3 regions of the Pedococcus badiiscoriae genome follow, and region 2 is predicted to be linked to each of the others. Evidence: predicted binding sites of a transcription regulator. Region 2 holds the regulator's gene; each other region holds the start of a gene.
What was found. The regulator Rex, encoded in region 2, represses fermentation and respiration genes when NADH is low (regulators of the CRP and FNR family bind a similar motif). The targets are predictions, from matches to a motif close to CTTGTGAANNNNTTCACAAG.
Positions count from the first base shown of each region.

Region 1: BJ986_RS02580 (Cg1360 family ATP-synthase-associated protein) is a predicted target of Rex. The motif match lies at 1,527-1,546, and genes of this name have one in related genera.
Region 3: edd (phosphogluconate dehydratase) is a predicted target of Rex. The motif match lies at 1,837-1,856, and genes of this name have one in related genera.

Region 1 is NZ_JACCAB010000001.1:541,919-545,185, reverse strand. It holds gene BJ986_RS02590 (undecaprenyl/decaprenyl-phosphate alpha-N-acetylglucosaminyl 1-phosphate transferase) at 1-729, shown strand, start outside; gene BJ986_RS02585 (GNAT family N-acetyltransferase) at 765-1,397, opposite strand; gene BJ986_RS02580 (Cg1360 family ATP-synthase-associated protein) at 1,614-2,108, shown strand; gene atpB (F0F1 ATP synthase subunit A) at 2,269-3,093, shown strand; gene atpE (ATP synthase F0 subunit C) at 3,184-3,267, shown strand, end outside.
Region 2 is NZ_JACCAB010000001.1:994,947-998,213, reverse strand. It holds gene BJ986_RS04810 (sigma-70 family RNA polymerase sigma factor) at 1-304, opposite strand, end outside; gene BJ986_RS04805 (glutaredoxin family protein) at 557-838, shown strand; gene BJ986_RS04800 (redox-sensing transcriptional repressor Rex) at 972-1,664, shown strand; gene BJ986_RS04795 (glutamyl-tRNA reductase) at 1,661-2,971, shown strand; gene hemC (hydroxymethylbilane synthase) at 2,968-3,267, shown strand, end outside.
Region 3 is NZ_JACCAB010000001.1:1,802,207-1,805,473, forward strand. It holds gene BJ986_RS08675 (MFS transporter) at 1-548, shown strand, start outside; gene BJ986_RS08680 (hypothetical protein) at 644-1,051, opposite strand; gene pdxH (pyridoxamine 5'-phosphate oxidase) at 1,098-1,778, shown strand; gene edd (phosphogluconate dehydratase) at 1,920-3,267, shown strand, end outside.

The DNA.
Region 1 (3,267 bases), 450 kb from region 2:
GGTGGGGTGACCGTGCTCCCGCAGCCGATCATGGTGGGGCTGACGGTCTTCGCCGTCGTGCTGTTCACCAACGCCGTGAACTTCATCGACGGGCTCGACGGGCTCGCGGCAGGGGTGGTCGTCATCGCGGCAGCGGCCTTCTTCATCTACAGCTACGGCATCTCCCGCAGCTATGACCCGCCCAACGTGTTCTCGTCCGCGACCCTCATCTCGGCGGCGCTGATCGGCTGCTGCGTGGGGTTCCTGCCGCACAACTACCACCCGGCACGGTTGTTCATGGGCGACTCCGGGGCGCTCCTGCTGGGCCTGCTGCTCGCCGCGGCCACGATCTCCACCACGGGCAACGTGACCCCCGCCCAGGTCAGCACCAACCCGGTCGCTGCGACCCTGCTGCCGCTGGTCGTCCCCGGCGCCATCATCCTGCTCCCCCTGGTCGACATCCTGCTGGCAGTCGTCCGCCGGACCAGGCGCGGCGAGCGGCCGTGGCACCCCGACAAGCAGCACCTGCACCACCGGATGCTGCAGCTCGGTCACGGCCACCGTCGTGCGGTGTTCCTGCTGTGGCTGTGGGCCGCCGTCGCCGCGATGGGTTCGGTCAGCTTCATCTTCATCGACGACGCCCGGGTCGCCGGGGCAGGGGTACTCGCTGCCGTCGTCGTGACCGGCGTCCTGACCATCTGGCTGCCCCGCTGGTCGGTCCCAGGCCACCGGCCGACGACAACCAGCTGAGTCAACGAGCTGAGCCAACCAGCTGAGCCGACGAGCTAACCGTCCTGAGCGGGCGGCATACCCAGCCGTCGCTCGAGGTCGGCCCGCACCGACGGCCACTCCTGCGCGAGCACGCTGAACACGACCGTGTCGCGGAAGCTGCCGTCAGCCCGCTTGGTGTGGCGGCGAAGGACGCCCTCACGGGTGGCGCCGAGCTTGGCGATGGCGGCCTGCGAGCGGAGGTTGACGGCGTCGGTCTGGATCTTCACCCGGCCGAAACCGCAGTCGAAGGCGTGACCGAGCAGCAGCAGCTTGCACTCGGGGTTCACCTGGGTGCCCCACCAGCGCGAGCCGTACATCGTCCAGCCGAGGTGCACCCGCTCGTTCTCGAGGTCCACGTCGCCGAGCGAGGAGGTGCCCACGATCGTGCCGGGTTCACCGAGCCCGCCCTCACCCGTGAGCCGCACCGTGTATGCCGTGCGGCCCGCAGCGCGCGCCGCGATGTCTCGCGCGGTGTCCGCGCGGGTCGCCGCGAGGTCGGCCGGCGGCGGTCGCATGACGAAGCCCTGGGTGTAGACGGCCGGGTCGGTGCTGACCGCGTGCAGTCCCTCGGCGTCGTCGGGCGCCATCACGTCGAGCCTGACGAACCTGCCCACGAGCGGTTCGCCGGTCGGGGGAGTCGCGGTCATGTCGGCAGGCTACCCGTGCCCGACTTAGCGGTTTGCAAGTACGCGGGCGTGCGAGGTCCTACCCCGCATCCGCGGCGCGAGCCTCGGCCAGAGGGCGCGGGAGGACCCCCGGTGGCGGGGTGGGAAGCGCTTGTGATACCTTTCACAAGCGCCCACCGACGGGCGCAGACCAACCTTTCGCCAGGCATTCCAGCCCCGACGAACAAGGCGGCCACCGTGTCCCAGCCGAGCGCCCAGACGGGTTCCTACCCGTTCAGCGCCACGCTTCGCGCCGCCGTGGTCCCGACCCTCGTGGCCGGCGTCATCGCGAGCGTCGTCCTGGGCCTCGTCAGAGGGCTCGACGGTGGGGTCTCCGCCCTCGTGGGCGTCGCCATCGCGATCCTCTTCTTCGCGTCGGGCCTGCTCCTCATGGACAAGCTCGTCCGCGACCGCGACCCGATGCAGTTCATGGCTGTGGGGATGGCGATCTACTTCGCCCAGATCCTGGTCCTGCTCGGCGTCCTGGTGCTGGCGCGGCGGGTCGACAGCCTCGACAGCCGGTCGGCCGGCATCGCCATGCTGGTGGCCGTCGTCGTGTGGCAGGTCGCCCAGATGCGTGCCTGGCGCAACGCTCGGGTCCCTGTCTACGACACCCCCGCGGACACCCCCGCGCAGGGGCCTGGCGTGCAGCCGATCAGCCCCGACGAGCCCGCGACGGGGGAGCCGACGTGAGCGCCTGGTCCCGCGTCGCCCCCATGCGGTGGAGTCCGGTAGCGTACGAGTCGTTCTGCGCCGAAGGGGCGCCGAGCGCGCGTTCCTCCCGGTTGTCCCGCACCGACCGTGAATTCCCCGCGGTGAACGGGTCGATGGTGAGTTCATTCGAGGAGAGGCAGTGAGCCCAAACATGGTGTCTGCGGACCTGGTCACGAGCGTCGTGGCCGCAGGTGGCGACGGCGGCTTCCAGACCCCGGGGACGGGCAACTTCTGGTGGCCGCTCATCGGTGGCGACAGCGCCTTCGCCTTCACGCGTCCCGCGCTGGCAGTGCTGCTGTCAGTGGCCCTGATCGCCTGGTTCTTCGTCGGGACGACCGGCAAGCTCTCCATCGTCCCGACCAAGCGGCAGTTCCTGGTCGAGGGCACCTACAACTTCGTGCGCAACACGCTGGGCCGGGACATCATCGGCAGCAAGGACTTCCTGCAGTTCCTGCCGCTGCTGTTCACGCTCTTCACGCTGATCCTGGTCAACAACGTCTTCGGCATCATCCCGTTCGTCCAGTTCCCGACGTTCAGCCGGCTGGGCTTCCCCTTGGTGCTGACCGTGATCGTGTACCTCACCTACCACGCGGTCGGCATCCGGCGTAAGCACGGGATCATCAAGTACCTCGCCTCGCTCATCCCGCCGGGTCTGCCGGGCTGGCTCAAGCCGATCATGTTCTTCCTGGAGTTCCTGACCTACTTCATCATCCGGCCGCTCACGCTGGCGCTGCGACTCATGGGCAACATGCTCGCCGGCCACCTGATGCTCCTGGTCTTCATCCTCGGCGGTGAGTACCTCCTGCTCCACGGCAACATCGGCCTCAAGGGCGCAGGCATCCTCTCGATGGGCTTCGCCGTCGGCATGACGTTCTTCGAGCTGCTGATCGAGTTCCTGCAGGCCTTCATCTTCACCCTCCTCGCGGCCCTCTACATCTCGGAAGCCGTCTCCGAGCACCACTAGGACCACCGGGCCACGCCCGGCTGCACGACCCAACTGGATACACACCACGCGACACCGGGATCCCCCTGGTGCCACCCGAAAGGAATAGACATGACTGGCAACATCGCCTACCTCGGCTACGGCCTCGCCGCGATCGGCCCCGGTATCGGTGTCGGTCTGATCTTCGCCGCCTAC
Region 2 (3,267 bases):
CGTAGCGGTAGACCACGTCGACGTAGCGTTCGTAGAGCATCCCGAAGGCCTCGCCGTCGCCCCGCTGGGCGAGCTCGACGAGGGCCGAGATCCGTTCGAAGTCCTGGGGGGCCTCACCCGGGCCGAAACCGGCGCGTGCGGCCGAACCGCCAGAGCCGCCCTGGTCACCCCGGCCGCCATGGCCGTCGGACAGCGTCCCGGCCTCTCCGACGATGCTCAGCGCGACGCGGAGGCTGCTGAGGAAGTCCGCTGTGGCGGGGCCGAGGCCGTGGTGGCCGTGGTCACCTGCTCCGGCGTAACCCATCGCGGGACGGCTCGTTGCCCAGGTCGCACCACCGAACGCAGACCCGAAACCGGCGCCGAAACCAACGGGCGAGCCCAGCCCCCGGGCAGCACGGGGCACCGCGAGGCGACTCGCGGTACTGCGCGGTGCACGAATCCGGATGAGGACCTCCTGAAGGGAACAGTTTCCCCGATATCGGCCGGATTGTCAGGGGGATGTGTCAGGAGACTTCCACCACATGGGGGCAACGGCCATGCGGCATACCCTGCAGGTATGCCCCAGGACTCCACTGACTTCACTGAAGCCACTGCGGCCCCACGCATCACCATGGTCAGCAAGCCGGGGTGCCACCTGTGCGACGAGGCGAGGGCCGTGATCGAGCGGGTGGCCGCCGATCTGGGCGTGGGCTGGGTGGAGCGCTCGATCGAGGACGACCCCGCGCTCAAGGAGCAGTACTGGGAACAGATCCCCGTGACCTTCGTGGACGGCCGCCAGCATGACTACTGGCGCGTCGACGAGACCCGGCTGAGGAGCGCTCTCACCGGTCCGCAGTGACCTGGCTCACGTGCTCGATGAGACGGTCGCTTGTGACTTTGTGCATCCGTTCACAAAAGCGTAATCTGGCGAGGCTCCCATCCGCCCCAGCCAGGCGCGGACTGCCCGTGATGAGAAGGAGCCGGAAGAGACTGTGTCTGCCGACCCGAGCGCCCGTCGGGGTATACCCGACGCCACGGTCGCACGGCTACCCGAGTACCTGCGTGCCCTGACCGGGTTCGCGGAGCGCGGGATCACGTCGGTGTCCTCCGAGGAGCTGGCCTCCGCGGCCGGTGTCCGCAGCGCCAAGCTGCGCAAGGACCTCTCGCACCTCGGGTCCTACGGAGTGCGCGGGGTCGGCTACGAGGTGGACCACCTCGCCTACCAGATCTCCCGCGAGCTCGGCCTCACCCAGGACTGGCCGGTCGCCATCATCGGGATGGGAAACCTGGGCCACGCGCTCGCGGCCTACAGCGGCTTCGCGACCCGGGGCTTCCGGGTGGTCGCGCTGCTCGACCAGGACTCCGCCCTGCTGGGGCAGCAGATCGCCGGCATCACCGTCCAGCCCATGCACGCGCTCCCGTCACTGGTGGCCGACCAGGGCCTGGCCATCGGGGTCATCGCGACGCCCGCGGCCTCCGCGCAGCACGTCTGCGACCAGCTCGTGGCAGTCGGGGTGCGCTCGATCCTGAACTTCGCCCCGTGCGTGCTCGCCGTGCCCGACGACGTGGACGTCCGCAAGGTCGACCTGTCGACCGAGCTGCAGATCCTGGCGTTCCACGAGCAGCGCCGGGCCCTCGCGGCCGAGGGCGCGCTCGACCCCGTGGCCGAGGCGGTCGGTCGATGAGCCTGGTCATCCTGGGGCTGTCCCACCACACCGCGCCCCTGCCCCTGCTGGAGGCGATGTCGCTCGACGCCGACGGCCGCCGCGCCCTGGCGGCCGGCCTCACCAGACGCGAGAACCTCTCCGAGGCGATCGTCGTGTCCACCTGCAACCGCACCGAGGTGTATGCCGAGTCGACGACCTTCCACGGGGCCGTCACCGACATCGCCGATGCGCTCACGGAGTTCACCGGCGTCGACCGCGAGGAGCTGCGCGAGCACCTCTACGTGCACTACGAGGACCGCGCCATCGCGCACGCCTTCACGGTCGCCTGCGGCCTGGACTCGATGGCCGTCGGTGAGGCCCAGATCCTCGGCCAGATGCGCATCGCCCTGCGCGAGTCGCAGAAGGCCGGACACGCAGGCCCGGCCCTCAACACGTTGTTCCAGCAGGCGCTGCGGGTCGGCAAGCGCGCCCACACCGAGACCGGGATCGATGCGGTGAGCGTCTCCCTCGTGGAGGCCGGCCTGGCCCGCGCCGAGCGGGAGCTGGGGTCCCTCAGCGGGTTGCGGGTGCTCGTCGTGGGTGCCGGAGGGATGAGCTCGCTGGCCGCCACGACCGTCGCCCGCCGCCACGCCGCCGGACTGACGATCGTCAACCGGACCCTGGCCAAGGCGGTCCGCCTGGCGGAGCGCACCGGGGGCACCGCCCGCCCGCTCGACGACCTCTCGGTGGCCCTGGCTGCCGCCGACGTCGTCATCTCCTGCACGGGCTCGACCGGGGTGGTCGTCGACCTCGCGACGGCCGGCGACGCCCAGGTGGCTCGCGCGGGCCGTCCGCAGGCCTACATCGACCTCGCCCTGCCCCACGACGTCGCCCCCGAGGTCGCCTCGCTGAGCGCGGTCACCGTCGTGGGACTGGCCGCCTTGGGCGAGGAGCTGTCCGGCGGTCAGACACCGCCGCAGGTGGCTGAGGTCGCGGACCTGGTCATCGGGGAGGTCGCGGCATACCTCACCTCGCGCGCGGCCGAGACCGTCGCCCCCACGGTGGCCGCGCTGCGCTCGCACGCCGCCGACGTCGTCGCGGGCGAGCTCAACCGACTCGACCAGCGGCTCCCCGACCTCGACGAGGTCACTCGCGCCGAGGTCCAGCTCGCCGTCCACAGGATCGTCGAGAAGCTGCTGCACACGCCGACCGTGCGGATGAAGGAGCGGGCCGTGGGGGGCGAGGGCGCCGACTACGCCCAGGCCCTGCGCGACCTGTTCGACCTGCGCCCCGGCGAAGCCGTCACCGCGTCCGTGCCGCCGCCCGGCCGGGGAGGTATGCCGTGAGCGCACCATCCGTCGCGCCGCTCACCCTGCGGCTGGGCACCCGGCGCAGCGCCCTGGCCACCACCCAGTCCACCTGGGTGGCGGACCTGCTGCGCGCCCGGGGCCACGTCGTCGAGCTCGTCGAGATCATCACCGAGGGCGACACCTCGACCGCCTCGCTCGCCTCGATCGGCGGGACCGGGGTGTTCGCCGCTGCGCTGCGGCGGGCGCTGCTCTCCGGTGAGGTCGACCTCGCCGTGCACTCGCTCAAGGACCTGCCGACCACTCCCGAGCCTGGTCTGGTGGTGGCCGCCGTC
Region 3 (3,267 bases), 810 kb from region 2:
CGCGGGTGCTCTTCCCGGCCGCCGGCGCCGTCATCTTCGGCGGGGGAGCCAGGACCGTGGGGGCGCTGTCGGCGGCCGCCGCGGTGGGCGGGATCGTCGCGATGTTCTTCTCCGGGCGGCTCGGGCACGTGCGACGTCAGGGCCTGGCGATCCTCGTGTCCATCGTCGGGTGGGGTTTCGCGATCGCCGGCTTCGGTGCCGCCATGCTGGCCGCCGGTGGGGTGATGTCGCGCAGCGCGGCCCTGTGGCTCGGGTTGGTCGCCATGGCGGTGGCCGGGGCGTCGGACTCGGTCAGCGCGGTGTTCCGGACGACGATCCTCCAAGCGGCCACTCCGGACCACCTGCGAGGGCGGTTGCAGGGCGTCTTCATCGTCGTCGTGGCCGGTGGGCCGAGGCTGGGCGAGCTGGCCGGCGGGTTCCTGGCGAGCGGGATCGGCGAGGCCATGACCGCGGTCGTGGGCGGGCTCGCCTGCGTCGTGGGCATCACGGTGCTCGGCCGGATGCAGCCGGGGTTCGCGCGCTACGACGCGCGTCACCCCACGCCGTAGGGGTCGCTGTCGTGATCGCGAGCAGTGACGGGCAATGCCGGCCGGTCACGGGGTCGGCCAACGTCGGCCGGCACTGACTGGCCGGACACGCGGCCCTACTGCCCGTTGGTCCGCGCGCTCCGGCGGCGGGGGAGCTGCTTGAGGCGTGCGGCGGGCGTGGGGAGGTCGGCAGGGCGGACGCGGGTCGACAGGTCGCTGTTGGCGATCAGCTCGCCGAGGGGAGTGCTCGAGGTGGGGTGGGCGGCGATGGGTTCGTCTGCCGAGAAGACCACCCACACGGGTTCAGCATGGTCGGCTCGGGGATCGAAGGTCTTGAGCACCGTGCCCTCGCGCACCGTGGCCGCGTGCTCGATCGCCCGCCGCCGGGCCCGCTGGCGGTCCAGCGCCGTCTGGGCAGCCTTCATCGCCGGCTCCTTGGCCTGCTGGGCCAGCACGACCACGTGGGGGCCGTACTTCACGCCCCACTTCACGAGGTTGCCGACGGCCTTGCCTTTGCTGGGCATGGTGCCTCCCTGACGTCTGGTCCGGCCTTCACCCTAATCTCGACCCATGGGAGACGTGCAGCGCACTGACTACGCCGGCGACGGGATCTCCGAAGCCGACATCGCCGCCACGCCGTGGCAACAGGCCAGGCGCTGGGTCGACGAGGCGGTCGACCGCTCGCAGGCCGGGTCCGACGTCCCGGAACCCCTGGCGCTCTCGGTCGCCACCGTCGACGGCGCGGGGCGACCCAACGTCCGGACCGTGCTGATGCGGTTCTTCGACGACCGCGGGCCAGGGTTCGTCACCGGCACCGAGTCCACCAAGGGACTCGAGATCGCCGCGACCGGGGGGATCGCGGCCGCGCTGACGTGGCCGGCGATGTTCCGCGCGATCCGGTTCCGCGGGGTGGCCGAGCAGCTGTCCCGCGAGGAGGTGGCCGGCTACTTCGGGTCACGGCCGTGGGCCTCTCGCATCTCCGCCTGGGCCTCGCGGCAGTCCCAGCCGATCGAGGGGCGAGCGGGCCTCGAGGAGGCCTACGCGAGGTATGCCGCGCAGTTCCCCGACCACGGCAGCCCCGAGGACGTGCCCGTGCCGGACTTCTGGGGCGGCTACCGCGTGCTGTGCGACGAGGTCGAGTTCTGGGGCGGTCGGCGCAACCGGCTGCACGACCGGCTGGTCTTCAGCAGGGTGGCGCAGGGGTCGCTCGACGATCCTTCCGCCTGGGCGTTGTCCCGCCGCCAGCCCTGACGGGGCTACTCGTCCGTATGCCGGGATGGGCGTTGCCGGATCGCGAGACGTCGTCACACTTGTGAACTGAGTCACACGCGCGCGCCAATGACGCCGTTCGCGCGGTCCCATCCTCGACCGCCGAATCCCCTCAGGAGCCTCATGGCGCCCGCCCTCCACCCCGTCGTCGCCGACGTCACCGCCCGGGTGACCGACCGCAGCCGCGCGAGCCGCACGGCATACCTCCAACGCATCTCGCGTGCCGCGTCCGAGCTGAGCCTGCGCCCGGCACGCACCGACCTCGGCTGCTCCAACCTCGCCCACGCGGTCGCCTCGTGCGGCGGCAGCGACCGCACCACCATGGCGGCCGACACCGGGGTGAGCCTCGGGATCATCACGTCCTACAACGACATGCTGTCGGCCCACGCGCCGTTCGAGCACTACCCGGCCGCGATGAAGCAGACCGCCCGCGAGGTCGGCGCCGTGGCCCGCGTGGCGGGTGGGGTGCCGGCGATGTGTGACGGCATCACCCAGGGCCGCGCAGGCATGGAGCTCAGCCTGTTCAGCCGCGACGTCATCGCGATGTCGGCGGCGATCGCGCTGTCCCACGACGTGTTCGACGGCGTCCTCATGCTCGGTGTCTGCGACAAGATCGTGCCCGGGCTCGTGGCGGGTGCGCTGTCGTTCGGGCACCTGCCGACTGCCCTGGTGCCGGCCGGACCGATGGCGTCCGGCCGCTCGAACGCGGACAAGGCCGAGACCCGCAAGGCGTATGCCGCCGGCGAGGTCGGGCGCGAGGAGCTGCTCGAGAGCGAGGTGGCGTCGTACCACTCGCCGGGCACCTGCACGTTCTACGGCACGGCGAACTCCAACCAGATGCTCATGGACGTCATGGGTCTGCACCTGCCCGGGGCTGCATTCGTCCACCCCGACGACCCGCTGCGCGAGGCACTCACGGCGGCGACGACCGCCCGGGTCGCCGAGATCGCGGCGTCCGAGACGCCGTACGGCATCGGCCAGGTCGTCGACGAGAAGGCGATCGTCAACGGGGTCGTGGCGCTGCTGGCAACCGGCGGCTCGACCAACCACACGATGCACCTCATCTCGATGGCGGCAGCGGCGGGGATCGACCTGACCTGGGAGGACTTCGACGACCTGTCCGCGGCGGTCCCGTCGATCGCCCGGATCTACCCCAACGGTCCCGCCGACGTGAACCACTTCCACGCCGCCGGTGGGACACCGTTCCTCATCGGCACCCTGCTCGACCACGGTCTGCTGCACGACGACGTGCTGACGGTGGCCGGGCCGGGGCTGCGGCGCTACACCCGGCGCCCGGTGCTGATCGGTGGCGAGCTCGGGTTCGTCGACGCCACCACGGAATCCGGTGACCGCACTGTGCTGCGCCCCGCCGACGACCCGTTCACCGTCGACGGCGGACTGCGCGTCCTCGGTGGCACCCTCGGCCATGCGGTCATCAAGGTGTCCGCCGTGGCCCACGAGCACCGGGTCA